3 regions of the Janthinobacterium rivuli genome follow, and region 3 is predicted to be linked to each of the others. Evidence: predicted binding sites of a transcription regulator. Region 3 holds the regulator's gene; each other region holds the start of a gene.
What was found. Region 3 encodes LexA, which represses DNA repair genes until DNA is damaged. Its sites were predicted from a motif close to ACTGTATNNNNATACAGT; they were not measured.

Region 1: a site for LexA is predicted at 1,399-1,416, ahead of imuA (translesion DNA synthesis-associated protein ImuA). Genes of this name have one in related genera too.
Region 2: a site for LexA is predicted at 4,040-4,057, ahead of recA (recombinase RecA). Genes of this name have one in related genera too.

Annotation. Positions count from the first base shown of each region.
Region 1 covers NZ_CP121464.1:5,159,277-5,164,850, forward strand. Annotated here, with positions in the region: gene P9875_RS23350 (Y-family DNA polymerase) at 1-738, opposite strand, end outside; gene imuA (translesion DNA synthesis-associated protein ImuA) at 668-1,378, opposite strand; gene P9875_RS23360 (putative Na+/H+ antiporter) at 1,585-2,850, shown strand; gene P9875_RS23365 (GNAT family N-acetyltransferase) at 2,903-4,936, opposite strand; gene P9875_RS23370 (MFS transporter) at 5,020-5,574, opposite strand, start outside.
Region 2 covers NZ_CP121464.1:6,026,937-6,032,510, forward strand. Annotated here, with positions in the region: gene P9875_RS27350 (DUF2889 domain-containing protein) at 1-139, opposite strand, end outside; gene P9875_RS27355 (class I SAM-dependent methyltransferase) at 487-2,025, opposite strand; gene recX (recombination regulator RecX) at 2,174-2,629, opposite strand; gene recA (recombinase RecA) at 2,833-3,936, opposite strand; gene P9875_RS27370 (response regulator) at 4,191-4,925, shown strand; gene P9875_RS27375 (sensor histidine kinase) at 4,922-5,574, shown strand, end outside.
Region 3 covers NZ_CP121464.1:5,013,296-5,018,869, forward strand. Annotated here, with positions in the region: gene P9875_RS22715 (inorganic phosphate transporter) at 1-163, opposite strand, end outside; gene P9875_RS22720 (DUF47 domain-containing protein) at 206-832, opposite strand; gene P9875_RS22725 (replicative DNA helicase) at 924-2,309, opposite strand; gene rplI (50S ribosomal protein L9) at 2,445-2,900, opposite strand; gene rpsR (30S ribosomal protein S18) at 2,928-3,218, opposite strand; gene priB (primosomal replication protein N) at 3,244-3,543, opposite strand; gene rpsF (30S ribosomal protein S6) at 3,564-3,953, opposite strand; gene lexA (transcriptional repressor LexA) at 4,229-4,864, shown strand; gene P9875_RS22755 (tetratricopeptide repeat protein) at 4,937-5,574, opposite strand, start outside.

The DNA of each region.
Region 1 (5,574 bases), 150 kb from region 3:
CTGCTCCACGCGGTCGAACAATTCCAGGCTGGCGCGGAACGTGGGCGGCGCCTCAATCCACACGAACAGTTCCGTGCTGTGGCCATGCGCGTCGTCGAGCATGGCCAGCAAAGCCCCGCCGCAGCGGCGCTGCAAGCCGGGCCGGGGCAAGTGGCGCAGCTGCCCCAGGGTGCGGCAACCGATGCCCTCAAACCAGTCCAGGTAAGGGCGCGCGGGCGGCAGCAGAGCGCACGGCAGGCGGTCGAGGCGGCGGGTGAGGCTTTCCATGCCAAGCACGCGGCGCCGGCGCGTGCCGGCGCGCGCCAGCAGCCAGGCGCCGCGCGCCGTGGGAGCGCACGACAGCTGGGCCGTGTAGCCAAGCGCGCGCAAGCTGGCCGCGATCTGCCGGCACAGGGCGCGCACGCCGCCAAACAGGCGCAGGCTGGCGCCCGCGTCGACGAGCAGGGTCGCTTCCTCGCCCTGCGCCACCAGCGGCGAATATTGCAGCAGCGCCAGCGCCACCGCTTGCAAGGCTTGCGCTTCCAGTTCAAGCGAGCGCTCGTGCAGGCGCGCCTGCGGCGCCAGCATCAACGCACCGGCGCGGCGCATGCCCGGCTTGATGCCGGCGGCCAGCGCCAGCGGCGACACGGCCATCACTTGCTCCTGCTCCAGCACTACGCCCAGATGGTCAGCCGACCAGCGCGGGCAAAACACTTCGAGCGGGAGCCGGGGCAGGCACAGGCCGATCCAGAGTCGCATGGCGTGGCAATAATGAAGGTGGTTGCAGGGGCAGGAACAGGGGCGCGTCGCGCTGCGGTCCCCGGCGCTTGATGAAGCCGATCTCGATGCCGCCGGCGGCCGGGCGCACGGACAGGCGCAGCGGCGCCGGCGACGCATCCTGCGCGCCGTGCAGCGGGCGCAGCATGCAAAACAGGGTGTTGCCGCCTTGCGCGGCCAGGTGCAGGCGGCGCAGGCTGTCGGCGCGCACGTGCTGCTGCCAGAACAGCAAGGCGCCGCAACTGCCGCTGCGCAAGATATTTTCAGCCGCCCACAGGGCATCCTTGCTGCTGGCGCTTTTGAGCCACAGCAGCTGCGACGGCGCCAGTCCCTGCGCGGCCAGGGCCAGCGCCTGCGGCGGATGGGGCGGCTGCAGCAGCACGATGGGCAAGCCCTGCAGTTGCGCCAGCGCGGGCGCCAGCAGGCGCAATTCGCCGCTGCCCGGCTGCTGCACCAGCAGGTCGATGAGACTGCCGCTGGGCCAGCCGCCGCCGGGCAGCTGCGCGGACAGGGCGGCAAAGCCCGTGTCCAGGCAGCGCGTGGCGCCCTGCCCCAGCTGCGATGCGCGCCATAAAGACGGGTGCAAGGCTTCCGGCGAGGCCATCAATTGAGAATGTTGCATCATTGAATAGATAGATGAATACTGTATGCATATACAGTACTATCCAGCCCCGTTTTTGGCAAGGTTTATCTCACTGCCGCAACCGCAGGGGCCGCTCCGCCATGTCCGAAAAACCCCGTTTTTGGCATCGATTGCTGTACCATAAGCACTCTCCTTACCGCTCGGCAATGCACCGGGCGGCTTCCTCCGTCCATAAGGAAACGCATTTGACCACCATCCAAATCATCAGCGCCATCGTCTTCGGCCTTGCGCTCATCCACACTTTTGCCGCCAAGTCGTTTGAAACCTTGTCGCGGCGCCATCCCCGCCATGCGGGCCTGCTGCATTTGCTGGGCGAAGTGGAAGTCGTGTTCGGCTTCTGGGCCTTCATCCTGATCATCATCATGGCCTTTGTCTCGGGCAGCGATGCGGCCATCGAGTATGCCGAGTCGCGCCATTACACGGAGCCGCTGTTCGTCTTTGTCGTCATGGTCGTGGCCGCCTCGCGCCCCGTGCTCGACGCCGTGCAGCGCCTGTTGAAAAGCGTGGCGCGCGTGATGCCGCTGCGCACGGAACTGGCCCTCGTCTGGCTGGGCCTGGCGCTCGTGCCCTTGACGGGCTCATTGATCACGGAACCGGCCGCCATGACCCTGGCGGCGCTGATGCTGGCGCCGCAAATCTTTCGCCCGGGCATTCCTGAATGGCTGAAATACGGCGCCTTGGGCGTGCTGTTCGTCAACGTTTCCATCGGCGGCACCCTCACTTCGTACGCGGCGCCGCCCGTGCTGATGGTGGCCACCACGTGGAACTGGGACAGCGCCTACATGGCCAGCCATTTCGGCTGGAAGGCCGCCATCGCCGTGCTCGTCAACGCCACGGGCGTGAGCATCCTGCTGCGCAAATACCTGCACAGCAACACTTCCGACATCAAGCCGAAAGCGGGCGAGGTGGAAGCGCCGAAAGTACCGCTGGCCGTCAGCCTGGTGCACATGATCGTGCTGGCCGGCGTGGTGACCCTGGCGCACCATCCCGTGCTGTTCATCGGCCTGTTCCTGTTCTTCCTCGGCTTCGTGCAGGCGTATGAGCGCTATCAAAGCCCGCTGATCCTCAAGGAAGGCTTGCTGGTCGGCTTCTTCCTGGGCGGCCTGGTGGTACTGGGCGGCATGCAGCAATGGTGGTTGCAGCCCATCGTTTCCAGCCTGAAGCCGCTGGCCCTGTTCTTCGGCGCCCTGGGCTTGACGGCGATTACCGACAATGCGGCCCTCACTTACCTCGGTTCACTGATCGTCGGCATGACGGACGAAGCGAAATACATGCTGATGGCCGGCGCCGTGGCCGGTGGCGGCCTGACCGTCATCGCCAATGCGCCGAACCCGGCCGGCGTGGCCCTGCTGCGCCGCGGTTTCAAGGATGAATCGATCGGCGCCGTCGGCCTGCTGGCCGGCGCCCTGCTGCCAACGGCCGTGTCTGCCGTAGCCTTCCTGGCCCTGTAAGCTGCATCACGGGGCGGCTGCCGGCCGCCCCGTTACCCTTCAGCATCCTTCCTCAGCTACCCTCATACACAAGAAAATGCAGCCGGTCATAGAACAGGCTGTAGGCGTAGTCGAACGTGCCCACGCTGCGAAACCCCTTGTGCAGATACACTTGCAGCGCTTCGCTCTTTTCCCACACCGTCAGGGTGATGCGCGCACAGCCTTTGCGGCTGGCCAGGTCGCGGATTTCATGGAACATTTGCCGGAACAAGCCTTGGCCCCGGTATTTCTCGTCGATGGCCAGGCTGCTGACGAAACAGTCGTCGGCGCGCGCATGCGCGAGCACGAAGGCGTCATACGCATCGTCAAGCGCCTTCATGTCGTCGCGATAATATGACACGGCGCCGCAGGCCTGGAACTCGTCCATCGTCGCGGCCGTGAAGAAGCCAATGAAACGCCCGTCCTCGTCATGCAGGCCGTGGATGTGTTCCAGATACGGGTCGATATTTTGCCGCCGCTGCAATTCGACGAACTGCAGATTGAGTTTGTTGCCGAACGAGCAGTATTCAAGGTAGCTGGTGGCAAACAGCAGTTTCGCCATGCGGTTCTTCGTCTCGTCATCCAGCAGTTCGCCCGGCACCAGCGTGAGCGGCGCATGCGACAGCAAGTCCGCCTGCGCCTCGTCGCCTGGCGGGGGCGCATCGCCGACGGCCGGCATGCGGCTGCCGTGGCGGCCCACCGTCGGGCGCCAGAAATTGCCGGCGGTAATCTGCTGCGAACGGTGGGCCAGCAGGTAGCGGCAAAAGACGGCATTCACGCGGTCCAGCTGCGGGTCGTCCGACAGCACCGAGTAATAGTGAAAATGATCGATGTCGGCCCGCAGCTGGGCCGCATACGCCATGCGCGGCACTTCCTCGATGTCGAACACGTCGACGATGTCGGGCAGGCGCAAAGGGTCATCGAGCCGCCAGTCGATGTCGTCGAGCCGCGCCACGCAGCGCGCATATGCGCGCCGTTCCTCGTCGCTCAAGGGGATGTGCATGTCGGTAATGATATCGTCCAGCAAGCGCATGCCGCGGATGCCGCCCGCCACCGCTTCGCGCGCGCCGTCATACAGCACGCAATAGCGCTGGTAGAACTCGGCATGGCTGAGCAGGGTCACGCCCAGGTTCTGCTTCCATTCCGCATAGAACTGGCCAAACAGCTGCGCCTCGAATTGCGGGCAGGAACGGGGAACCTGCGCATCGATACCCGCATAGGCGAGGTTCACATTGCGCTGGATCACGCGCAGCGCCGCATCGTTCTTCTTGGCGATCAGCATGCCCGTTTCATCGAGAAACAGATTCATCCAGCTGACATGCCGGCGCTCTTCTCCCTCGCCTTCCCTGCCCTGGAAATAATCGGGCACTTCCGGCTTCATCAGGAAAATCGTCGCCGGATTGTGCGGCACCGTATCGACATCCATATACATGCCGCCGTATTCGCACATGATGAGGATGCGGAAATAATCGGACAAGGTGGCGAAGTAGCGCTGCGTATGCAGGGTATCGAGGATGCCGAAGCGGGCCGGCGCGAAATCGAGCGCCAGCGCGCGCAGCGAGTTGATATGCAGGGTCGTGCCGCCGATGGCGTAGCGGCCTATGGTGTAGCGCCCGGCGCCGCCCGTGGGGCTGAAGCGCTCGTCATTGCGCAGCTGCTGCGCATCCCACACCCACAGGATGGAGACGTACGGCGCGCCGCCGTTGTAGCGGACTTCCTCCAGCGCCGCGCCCCACTGCCAGATCGCTTCGGAAGCGATGGCCGGCAAGGGTCCGCCCATCCAGATGCGGTGCAGGTAGCGCTCGTCGTCACCCAGCGCGCGCGTGGGGATGCAGCTGAGCGAGGAACAGCTTGCCGCGTTGAAATGGTTAAAGTTCAGGGCGACGAAGCTGCGCAGGGCCGCGATGCCCGCCTGGTGCTCCACGGCCAGTTGCTCCAGATCGCTGCCAGCGGGCCGGACATCGGCCAGGGTGATGTAATCGAGTTTCAGCCGGTTGATGCGGAACTCGTATTCCAGGTTGAAAATCTTTGCTTGATCGTGTTTCGAGGCCAGGTCATCTATTTTCATGGGCGCACCATTTTCCGCAGGAGAGTGTCAATGAACTTCGCAGGAGGTAAAACAAAGTCGAGAACAGGCGCATCGTTGCGCCTTCAGTGCCGGGCCAGCCGCACCCCGCTTTCCCGGCGCCCCGCCATGCCCCGCGTAAACAGCAGCAGGCAGGCCGTGATGGCCACGATGACGGGAATATTGAGCAGCGCATACGTTTCCAGCGCATAGCCGAAGCGCTGGCACAGCACGTTGTACAGCTGCAGCCAGGCGGACAGATAAATGCAGTACAGCAAGCTCATGGCGGCCGTCGTCAAGGTCATCGACTCCTTGCTGGCCGTGATCGCGCTGCGTATCAGGGCGCCGTTGAACAGGCCGAAGCCGATGGAATAGACAAACATGCAGGCGGCAAACACGTCGACGTGATGGCGGCCCGCGCCGGCGCCCAGCATGCCGGCGGCAGCGATCAGCCCGCCCAGGCGCAGCAGGGAGACGAGCGGAAAATCCTGGCGCAAACGCTGGATGGCGATGCTGCTAAGGACAAAGCCCGACAAGATCACGCATTGCAGGGCGATATACGTGGCGTACGAGGCGCCCATTTCCTGCAGCACGAAAATGGGCGAAAAGCCGATCCAGGCCGTCAGGGGCACGGTGGCCAG
Region 2 (5,574 bases), 1.0 Mb from region 3:
GTTCGCGATCGACGGTAATGCGTAAATGGAGGTCATGCAGAGGAGCGCCGGCGGGACGGGGGCCCGAGGCCAGGGTCGCGTCATAGCTTTTGATATCGGTGATACGGGCGTCAATATCCCACAGGCCGTCGTCGCGCACATACGCTTGGACGTCGATAACGCGGGAGTGCCGTAGGGCGCGCCGGGATACGGGAGTTGACAGGGGCATAAGACCGATGCCGCTTGCGCGGCCATAATTAGTAAGCAGCCATGTGCATAAAGCACGCCGTTCGCAGCTTCTACGAACAGCAACCGCACCTGCGGCGCCGCAAAAACCCTAAAAGTGTAGCACACAGGGCGCTAGTTGCGCCGCAACATAATTATTTATTGGTCTGGCCGCCCGCCGCAAATCATCAATGAAAATCACAAAATGAATGACAAACATTCACAATTTAAATAACTCGGAAGCAGGTCGGCAGGCACCGGCAAGCTGGCCGGCGCCGCGCCTCAGTCTGTCACGCCCAGTATGCGCAAAATGGGCAAGTTACGCGCAGCGAAATGCTGTGCGTGCGCCAGCAGTTCGGCCAGGTTTTCCTCTTCCGTCAACAAGGGCTGCCCGTCCTTCGTCACCAACTGGTTCAGGCGCAGCAACACCGGCCACGTCGCGCGCACCCATTCTTGCGGCGTTGAACAACCTTGCAGTTTCGCCCACAGGAAGAGCTGTTGTAAATGCGGTACAGCCACGCCGCTGCCCGTCAGGGGACTGGCGAGGATGTTCAAATCGGTTCTTGCCAGCGCCTGTTCCAGCAGGTGCGCATTCAGGCGCGCCGTCTGCGGCCGCGCCACGGCGATGTCGGCCTCGTCCTGGACAGCCAGCACGTTACCCTTGCTGACCAGCACCAGCATGATCTGCAGCAAGGCGGCCAGCTTGGCTTCGCTGCCCGCCAGTTGCTGCTCCAGCTCGCCTATCGTATAGACGCGATGGTCGGCCATGGCATCGAGCACGGGCGCATACACGCGCTCATCCATATCGGCGTCGCCCAGCACGCCATGCACGCTCAACACCACTTCGTCGCGCGGCACGGCCAGCATCACGCGCACGGCCCGCAAGGCGCTGGCCTGGGCGAGCGGCGTCAGCCTGCGCGCGCCCTTGACCCAGTAATCCTTGCGGAACTGCTCGTTGACGAGGAAGGCGCGCGTCGTCTCGCGGAAGGTGGGATCGGGTATCTCGGCCAGGAATTGCTGGTGCTCGGCCGTCAGGTTCAGCATGTCGACCAGAGCGGTATAGGTGGCGGACGCGGCAAACTCGAGCTTGGCTTCGCCCAGCATGGCCGCGACGCTGGAAAAGGCCATCGGCTGCCAGTCGGCATTGAAATACTCATGGGCAAGATAATGTCCATCCATCGCCTTGAGCTTGTCGATGCGGTCCGCCAGGAGCGGGTTGGCCTCCAGGAAGCGCGGTTGCGCGGCAATCATCCTGTCGACGAAATCGATGGCGCCAGCGACTCTGTCCAGCACGCCCTGGCCCGGGGCACTCATGACGCGACTATGTTCGGCCATCAGGTCGCGCATCGGCATCATGGCGGCCCAGCCTGGCTGCGTGTTGTAACTGATGAAGACGACACCGCCGACTTTCAGCTTGCGCCGCAGGAAGTCGACGATCAGCGCGCGATTGTCCGCCGAGACCCAGCTCCAGATCCCGTGCAGGCAGATGAAGTCGAAATCGGGCAAGTCGTCGCGGCGGCAAAACTGCGCGAACGATTCGTCCGTGAACTGCGCGCCGGCGCCGGCCGCGCTGGCCAGCTCCTGCGCAAAGGCGGCCTGGGAAGGATTGAAATCATTGCCATGCCAGCGCGTGGCGGACGCCGCCGCATGGATGTTGGCGCTGATGCCCTGGCCAAAGCCCAGCTCGCAAGCCGTGCCGCTGGCCGGCAAGGCAAGGCCGGCGGCCAGCAGGGGCAGCCGCAGGCGCAAGGGATTCAATTCTTCGTAATAGCCATAGGTATAAGCGATTTCGGCCATATAGCCGGCATTCCAGTTGCTCATCTTGCATCCTGTCATGATCAGTGGTGCCGCGCGCATCGCACAGCGTTCGAGCGCCAGCATACCCGATCGCGCGGCGTCGCCATACGGGAAACAGACGGCGTTTGAGAGCGCAGTTCATGGCGGCACGGCGGGGCCGCCATGAACTGCCTTATTCCTCGTCGGGATTCAGCCCCTTCAGGGCCACCTGCACGGCGCGCTGCGAAAAGCCGCGCTGCATCAAAAAACGCATCTGCTTGTTGCGCTGCTCGGCATCCTGCGCCACTTCACCAAATTTGCGGCGCCACACTTCGCACGCGCGCGCGGTCTCGCCTTCCGCCAGGCCCGCCTTGAGTTCCTGCAGCGCCTCGCCACCGATGCCATGGCTTTGCAACTCCGCCATGATGCGGCTGTTGCCGAAACGGGCCGAGCGGCGGTGGATCAGCGACTCGGAAAAGCGCTCCTGCGACAGCCAGTTGGCTTGCTCCAGGCTGTCGAGCAAGGCTTCCACGTCATCGCCCTCCTGCGCATGGCGCTGCAGCTTGCGCCGCAATTCCATGCGGCTATGCTCGCGCATCGACAGAAAGCGGAGCGCCCTGCCCTTCAGGCTTAGTTGTACTGCGGCCATACACCCACCTTGTCTTTCATTCCACGATCACATCACCCAAACACAATCGCCGCCCGGCGCAACAGCGCGGGACGGCGATCATGGTCCTACCTTGCAGCAAGCCATGCGTAGCTCGGATCAGGCCCATTGGGCCGTCATCCGACAACATTGTTGGCGTCTGTGGTGTTGTCGGATTACGCGCGGCTTTGCCGCGCTCATCCGACCTACTCTGGCTTGGCTTCCGCAGCCTTGGCAGCCTTGTCGGCGGCTTTATCGGCTTTTTCCGGCTTTTCAGCAGCCAGCGGCGGCAGTTCGCGCACGCCCAGCGACGCGCGGACCTTGTTTTCGATTTCGCGGGCCAGCGCCGGACGCTCTTGCAGGAAGGCGCGGGCGTTGTCCTTGCCCTGGCCGATGCGTTCGCCGTTGTAGCTGTACCACGAACCGGATTTTTCCACGATCTTGGCATCCGAACCCAGGTCCAGGATTTCGCCTTCGCGCGAGGTGCCGGCGCCGTACAGGATGTCGAAGTGCGCTTCCTTGAACGGTGGCGCGATCTTGTTCTTGACGACCTTGACCTTGGTTTCGTTACCGATCACTTCATCGCCGGACTTGATCGAGCCGGTGCGGCGGATATCCAGGCGCACGGAGGCGTAGAATTTCAGGGCGTTACCGCCGGTGGTCGTTTCCGGGCTGCCGAACATCACGCCGATCTTCATGCGGATCTGGTTGATGAAGATGACCAGGGTATTCGTGCGGTTGATGGAACCGGTCAGCTTGCGCAGGGCTTGCGACATCAGACGCGCTTGCAGGCCTGGCAGGGAATCGCCCATGTCGCCTTCGATCTCGGCGCGTGGCGTCAGTGCGGCCACGGAGTCGATGACGACGAGGTCGACACTGCCCGAACGCACGAGGGCGTCGCAGATTTCCAGCGCCTGCTCGCCCGTGTCCGGTTGCGAGATCAGCAATTCATGCAGGTTCACGCCCAGCTTTTGCGCGTAACCGACGTCGAGCGCGTGCTCGGCATCGATAAAGGCGCAAGTGCCGCCCAGTTTTTGCATTTCGGCGATGGTTTGCAGGGTCAGGGTGGTTTTACCCGACGATTCCGGACCGTAGATCTCCACCACGCGGCCGCGCGGCAAGCCGCCCACGCCCAGGGCGATATCGAGGCCGAGCGAACCGGTCGACACGACTTGCACTTCTTCGATCGGTGCGCTGGCATCCATGCGCATGACCGAACCTTTGCCAAACTGCTTCTCGATCTGCGCCAGTGCGGCGGCGAGCGCCTTGGCTTTTTCCGATGCGGGTACTACAGCTTTTTTATCGTCCATATGTTCTTTCAGCCGTTCTACAGGTGCGGATTCACGTGACGCATCTACGTGAACCGTGCAGCCTGCGATAGCGCCAGTGGGTTAAATTCTTTACACAGACAGTACTGTATAAAAAAACAGTGATCAATGCAAGCGGAACGTGGATTTGTTTTGAAACAGATCAATACAAGCCTGGTTTCTCACAAAAACTCGCCACCTTGCGGAAAATGAAACACAATACAAACTTCTACCGCCGCAAGCATAGGAAGTGCACCATGCGTATTTTACTTGCCGAAGATGACAGCGTGCTGGCCGATGGCCTGACCCGCTCGCTGCGCCAGTCCGGTTATGCGATCGACTACGTCAAGACGGGCCAGGAAGCCGATACGGCCCTGTCCACCCAGGAATTCGACTTGCTGATCCTCGACCTGGGCCTGCCCAAGATGTCCGGCCTGGAAGTGCTGCGTCGCCTGCGCGCGCGCGCCTCGCTGCTGCCCGTGCTGATCCTGACGGCCGCCGATTCCATCGAGCAACGCGTGAATGGCCTTGACCTCGGTGCCGATGATTATATGGCCAAGCCGTTCGCCCTGTCGGAACTGGAGGCAAGAGTGCGCGCCCTGACGCGCCGCGGCGCCGGCGGCGGCGCCACCATCATCAAGCACGGCCCCCTCAGCTACGACCAGGTGGGGCGCAGCGCCTACATCAATGACCAGATGCTCGACCTGTCGGCGCGCGAACTGGGCTTGCTGGAAATCTTGCTGGGCCGCACCGGCCGCCTCGTCTCGAAAGAGCAGCTGGTCGACCACCTGTGCGAATGGGGCGAAGAAGTGTCGAACAACGCCATCGAAGTGTATGTGCACCGCCTGCGCAAGAAAATCGAGGTGGGCGGCGTGCGCATCGCCACCGTGCGCGGCCTCGGCTATTGTCTGGAAAAATACTCGGAAGCGGCGCGCCTGAACGCCGAAGCGGGCGAGGCGGCAAGCCCGGCCAGCGGACCCGCCAGCAAGTGAAGGCGCGCGAGGCGCCAGCGGACGAGCCGGACGACGACGACTGGTTCGAGCCGCCCACCACGGAACAGGACGACACCATCGAGCATTCGCTGTTCGGCGAAATCCTCGACTGGATGCTGGCGCCCTTGCTGCTGCTGTGGCCGATGAGCATCGCCATCACCTATCTGGTGGCCAAGGGCATCGCCAATCAGCCGTTCGACCATGCGCTGGAAGACAGCGTGACCGTGCTCACGCAGCAGGTCAAGCAGGCCGACGGCGCCATGCTGCGCCGCGTGCCGGAAAAGAGCAGTAATAATAGCGGCCGCGACTTCCTGCGCGGCGACGATATCGACACCCTGTATTACCTGGTGGTGGGGCCGCGCGGCGAATACATCGACGGCGACCGCGATTTGCCGCCGCCGCAGGACGCCGACAAATACCGCAGCGGCATGGTGCTGTTTCGCAACGACACCATCCATGGCGCGCCCGTGCGCGTAGCGTTCAGCTATCTCGACATTCCGTCCAGCAACGACGACGAGCCCAGCCGCGCACTGGTGCAAGTGGCGGAAACCTTGGAAAAGCGCGCCCAGCTGGCCAATGAAATCATCAAGGGCGTGATCTTGCCGCAGTTCATCATCCTGCCCGTGATCCTGGCCCTGGTCTGGTTTGC
Region 3 (5,574 bases):
TGAACGTGGCAGCCATGGCAACCGCGGTCTGCGGTTTCAATACGCCCGTCGAGACCACCGTGGCGATCGCGTTGGCGGCATCGTGGAAGCCGTTCATGAAGTCAAACAGCAGCGCGAGGACGATCAACAGGCCTAGCACGTAGATGCTGATTTGTATGGTCATTGTAGTTTCTTTTCTGATTCTGGTTCAGGACAGGCCCAACGCTTACGCGTTTTCGACGATGATGCCTTCGATAATATTGGACACATCTTCGCAACGGTCGGTCACGGTTTCCAGAATTTCGTAGATCGCTTTCAGCTTGATCAGATTGCGCACGTCCGGCTCGTCGCGGAACAGCTTGGACATGGCGGCGCGCATCACGTGGTCGGCGTCCGACTCCAGGCGGTCGATCTCTTCGCAGATGGCGACGATCTTGCGCGAGTTGTCCATGTTGTGCAGCATGGCGACGGCGTCGCGCACTTTTTCGGTACAGGCCAGCACCAGTTCGGCCAGGCGCTTGGCTTCCGGCGTGACGGCTTTCAGGTCGTACAGCGAGACGGTTTGCGCCGCATCTTCCAGCAGGTCGAGGATGTCGTCCTGGCGCGTGATCAGCTGATGGATGTCATCGCGGTCGATCGGCGTGATGAAGGTCTTGTGCAGCATTTCCACGGTGGCGTAGGTGACTTTGTCCGCCTGTTTCTCGATGCTTTCGATCGCATGTACGCGGTTTTCCAGGTCGTCGAAATTGGTCATCAGGCCGAGCATCTCTTTCGCGCCCTTGACGCACAGTTCCGCGTGCTGGTTAAACAATTCAAAAAACTTGCCCTCAGTGGGCATCAAGCGTCCAAACATGTCATTCTCCGTTAAGCATTGAGTCGTGTTATTTACTACAGAAAGCCGCCCCGTATGAGGGGGCGGCCAATGGAATATCAGTGCTGCTGTGTTAGTCGCCTTGGTAAAGCGCCAGGCCACCACTGTAATTGCCAAATTTGGTGTACTGCCCCATGAAGGTGAGGCGGATGCTGCCGATTGGACCGTTACGTTGTTTACCGATGATGATTTCGGCCGTTCCCTTGTCTGGCGAGTCGGGGTTATACACCTCGTCGCGGTAAATGAACAGGATCACGTCGGCATCCTGCTCAATAGCGCCCGATTCGCGCAAGTCGGACATGACGGGACGTTTGTTCGGGCGTTGTTCCAGCGAGCGGTTCAGCTGGGACAGCGCGATCACGGGGCAACCGAGTTCTTTCGCCAGGCCTTTCAAGCCCCGTGAAATCTCGGAAATCTCCGTGGCGCGGTTGTCGCCCGGCGTATTGGCCGACATCAGCTGCAAATAATCGACGATGATCAGGCCCAGCTTGCCGCATTGACGCGACAAACGGCGCGAACGGGCGCGCAATTCGATGGAATTGAGCGCCGGTGTTTCATCGATGTACAACTGCGCGTCGTTCATCTTCTGAATCGCATTCGTCAGGCGCGGCCAGTCTTCGTCGTTCAGGCGGCCAGTACGCAGACGGTGCTGGTCGAGCTGTCCGACGGAGCCGAGCATACGCATGGCCAGCTGGGCGCCGCCCATCTCCATCGAGAACACGGCCACGGGCAAGCCGCTGTCGATGGCCACGTTTTCGCCAATGTTGACGGAAAACGCCGTCTTGCCCATCGATGGACGGCCCGCCACGATCACCAGATCGCCCGGCTGCAGACCGGAGGTCATGCGGTCGAGATCGATGAAACCGGTGGGCACGCCCGTGATTTCACTCTGGTTGTCGCGGCTGTACAGTTCGTCGATGCGCTCGACCACCTGCGTCAGCAGGGGCTGGATGGCGGTCCAGCCCTGGGCGCCGCGTGCGCCTTCTTCGGCGATGGCGAAAATCTTCGATTCGGCCTCGTCAAGCATCTGCTTGACTTCCTTGCCTTGCGGGCTGAAGGCCGTGCCGGAGATATCGTCGGCGACGGTGATGAGTTTGCGCAGCACGCCGCGGTCGCGCACGATCTCGGCGTAACGCCGGATGTTCGCGGCCGATGGCGTGTTTTGCGCCATGGCGTTCAGGTAAGCGAGTCCGCCCACATCATCGGCCTTGCCGAGCTGGGTCAGGGTTTCAAAAACAGTAATGACATCGGCTGGCTTGGAAGCGTTAACCATCTTGACGATTTGCTCGAAGATGATGCGATGGTCATAGCGATAGAAATCCTCCGCATGCATGAAGTCGGCGATGCGGTCATATGCGGCATTGTCGCGCAGCAGACCACCGATAACGGATTGTTCTGCTTCGATCGAATGCGGCGGAATACGGAGGGAATCCAGTTGCGGATCAGAGGGGGCGTTCATGGCGCGAATTATACCCGCTTCGGCGTGCTGGCAAAAATAAAGGGCTGAAATTGAGCGAAAAAAAGGCCACAAAAAAGCCGGGCGAACCCGGCTTTTCATCGTGCGGCAATGCTTGCGGGCCAGGCCCGCAGACAATTACGCGTTCGCGTCTGGAACGACAGCGATAACAACTTCCACAACCACGTCGGTGTGCAGAGCAACCGAAACGTTGTGCTCGCCAACGATCTTCAGCGGGCCGGTAGGCATGCGGATTTGTGCTTTTTCAACAGCAAAACCTTGCTTGGTCAGCGCTTCAGCGATGTCGAAGTTGGTGACGGAACCGAACAGACGGCCATCAACACCAGCTTTTTGAGCAACTTGAACGGTCAGGCCGCTCAGTTTTTCGCCCTGGGCTTGCGATGCGGCCAGTTTGGCGGCAGCAGCTTTTTCCAGTTCGGCGCGCTTGACTTCGAATTCAGCCACAGCGGTTGCCGTAGCACGACGTGCCAGGCGTTGCGGGATCAGGAAGTTACGTGCGTAACCGTCTTTGACTTTGACGACTTCGCCGAGGTTACCGACGTTAACAACTTTTTCTAACAGAATGATTTGCATAGTTCTTCTCCAGGAATATCTGACCGATTAAGCGTGGTGCAGATCGGTGTATGGCAGCAGCGCGAGGAAGCGAGCGCGCTTGATTGCGGTGTCAACTTGGCGCTGGTAGTGCGCTTTGGTACCGGTCAGGCGTGCTGGCATGATCTTGCCGTTTTCTTGGACGAAGTCTTTCAGCGTGTCGACGTCTTTGTAGTCGACTTGCTCAACGTGAGCTGCGGTGAAGCGGCAGAACTTCTTGCGTTTGAACAACGGGTTTTGCTGTTTGCGTTTTTCTTTAAGCTTGAGCTTATTTTTGTCGAACTTTTTACCGAATGCCATGTCAGGCTCCTGTATCTAAAATGCGCTAGTCAGAATTGACTGCACTAAAATCAATGATGTGAAACACCAAACTCTTGCTGTTGCGGCTCTTCCTGGCCAGGAAACCCGTGAACTGATACACCCCGCCCAAGCTTGCCTGGCTGAACCGGCCTGAGATTTCGCCAGCGGCTAGCGCGGCAACATCAAACTCGGTCAAACGGGCAATCCCTGCTTCCATCTGCTGCGAACTGTGTTGCAATACTGCATTCACAATCGGCAGCCCTGCCGGGGTATAGCGCAATATTTCGCGCTCGGCAATGATGGCGGTGACTTGTAGCTGGTTCAGCGCACGATCCTGGTCAAGAATTAAGCTGCTGCTGCGGCTGGAGCGGCTGCTGGTGCTTCGGTGCGGTGGCTTTTGGCCGCGTCTTCGCGTTGTACCGATTTCATCATCGGCGAAGGAGCTGTTTCAGCTTTCTTCATTTTAACGGTCAGGTGACGCAACACGGCATCATTGAATTTGAATGCTGTTTCCAACTCGACCAGGGTCTCGTTGTCGCATTCGATGTTCAGGCAGATGTAGTGTGCTTTAGGCAGCTTTTGGATCGAGTAAGCCATTTGACGGCGGCCCCAATCTTCCACGCGGTGAACCGAACCGCCGCGGGTGGTTACGCTGGCTTTGTAGCGTTCGATCATCGCGGGCACTTGCTCGCTTTGGTCCGGATGGACGATAAAGACTATTTCATAATGACGCATGCAAACTCCTTCAGGTCGGATTGATAATCGCCCACCCCGGCGTCAAGACGGGTGTGGGAAGGTCAGCCGAAGATTATAACCGCCTTTTGCAAACGTTTCAATCATTCCTTCCATCAGCGTCCGAAAAGACCGTGCGCCAGCGTGCTTTCCGCCCATGGCCGACTATTTCTTGCGAAATTCGCCGAAAACACGGAAATCCCCTTGCATAGTGGACGATACTGTACAAAAATACAGACTGTTCATATAGACAGCATTTTAGTATGCACCCACCGCTCATGATCAAGCTGACAGCACGACAAGAACAAATCCTGAACCTGATCAAGGACGCGATTGAAAACACGGGCTTTCCTCCCACCCGTGCCGAAATCGCCAATGAACTGGGTTTCAAATCGGCCAATGCGGCCGAAGAGCATTTGCAGGCCCTGGCCCGCAAGGGCGCGATCGAGATTTCGCCCGGTACCTCGCGCGGCATTCGCCTGATCGGCGCGGCCGCCGAAGCGGCGCCCTCGAAAGTGCCGGCGGCCCTGCTGATGTCGCTGCCGCTGATCGGCCGGGTGGCGGCAGGCTCGCCCATCCTGGCGCAGGAAAACCTGGAAGCGAGCTACAACGTCGACCCGGCCCTGTTCTCGGCCAAGCCCGACTTCCTGCTGAAGGTACGCGGCTGGTCCATGCGCGACGCCGGCATCATGGATGGCGATTTACTGGCCGTCAAAAAGGTCGACAGCGCCAAGAACGGCCAGATCGTCGTCGCCCGCATCGGCGACGAAGTCACCGTCAAGCGCTACAAGAAAACGGGTTCCGTCATCGAACTGCTGCCGGAAAACCCGGACTTCAAGGTGATCACCGTATCGCCGGAAGACGAGTTTGCTTTGGAAGGACTGGCCGTCGGACTGATGCGCAGCTGGCATTAAGAGGGAAAGCGCTTGCATCATACCTGCGAGCGCTTAATTCCCCATCCTATTGCGCACATCGGCAAGACTGTCTTACTTGCTTGGCAAAGGACTGGTCACCCATTGCGGCGTGTTCGCGGTACGTGAGCGATTCAGTTCACTCATTTCATTTTCTGTCTGAATTTTTTTATTCTCCGCCAAGAGATACGCCTCTGTTTTGGCGTGCCACTCATCGCGCTGCGCCAAGATATTTTTTGCCAGCTCACGCCCTTCGGCACTCACCCTCGCATAGGCTGCATCCATGCGCAGCTTGGCCTTTTCAAATTCCTGCTCATTCATCAATGCCTCAATAGCAGATGGAATAGCTTTTCCAGGCGGCAAAGAAGCATTCAGGTTACTGACAAAGTTGTTATAGCACGTCATCCAGGCATCAACACTCTCGGCTACATCCCTGATCTGACGCTTGGTTTTGGAGAACTCAGGGATCACCGGAGTGACACACTTGCTCTTACTCAGGGCAACATCCTCGCCAGCATATGCGTTGACATAGTAATCAATATCGCCTTTTCGCGCGACACGGTTAGCCATAAGGGCAAGCGCGGCTTCGGCATTCTTGTTGCCCGCCTTGGATGCCTGCCCAAACCATTGGCCGGCTTGCGCGGCATCAACGCCCACCCCTTCACCATACAGATACATCTCACCCAAATGAAATTGAGCCTCGGCATTCCCAG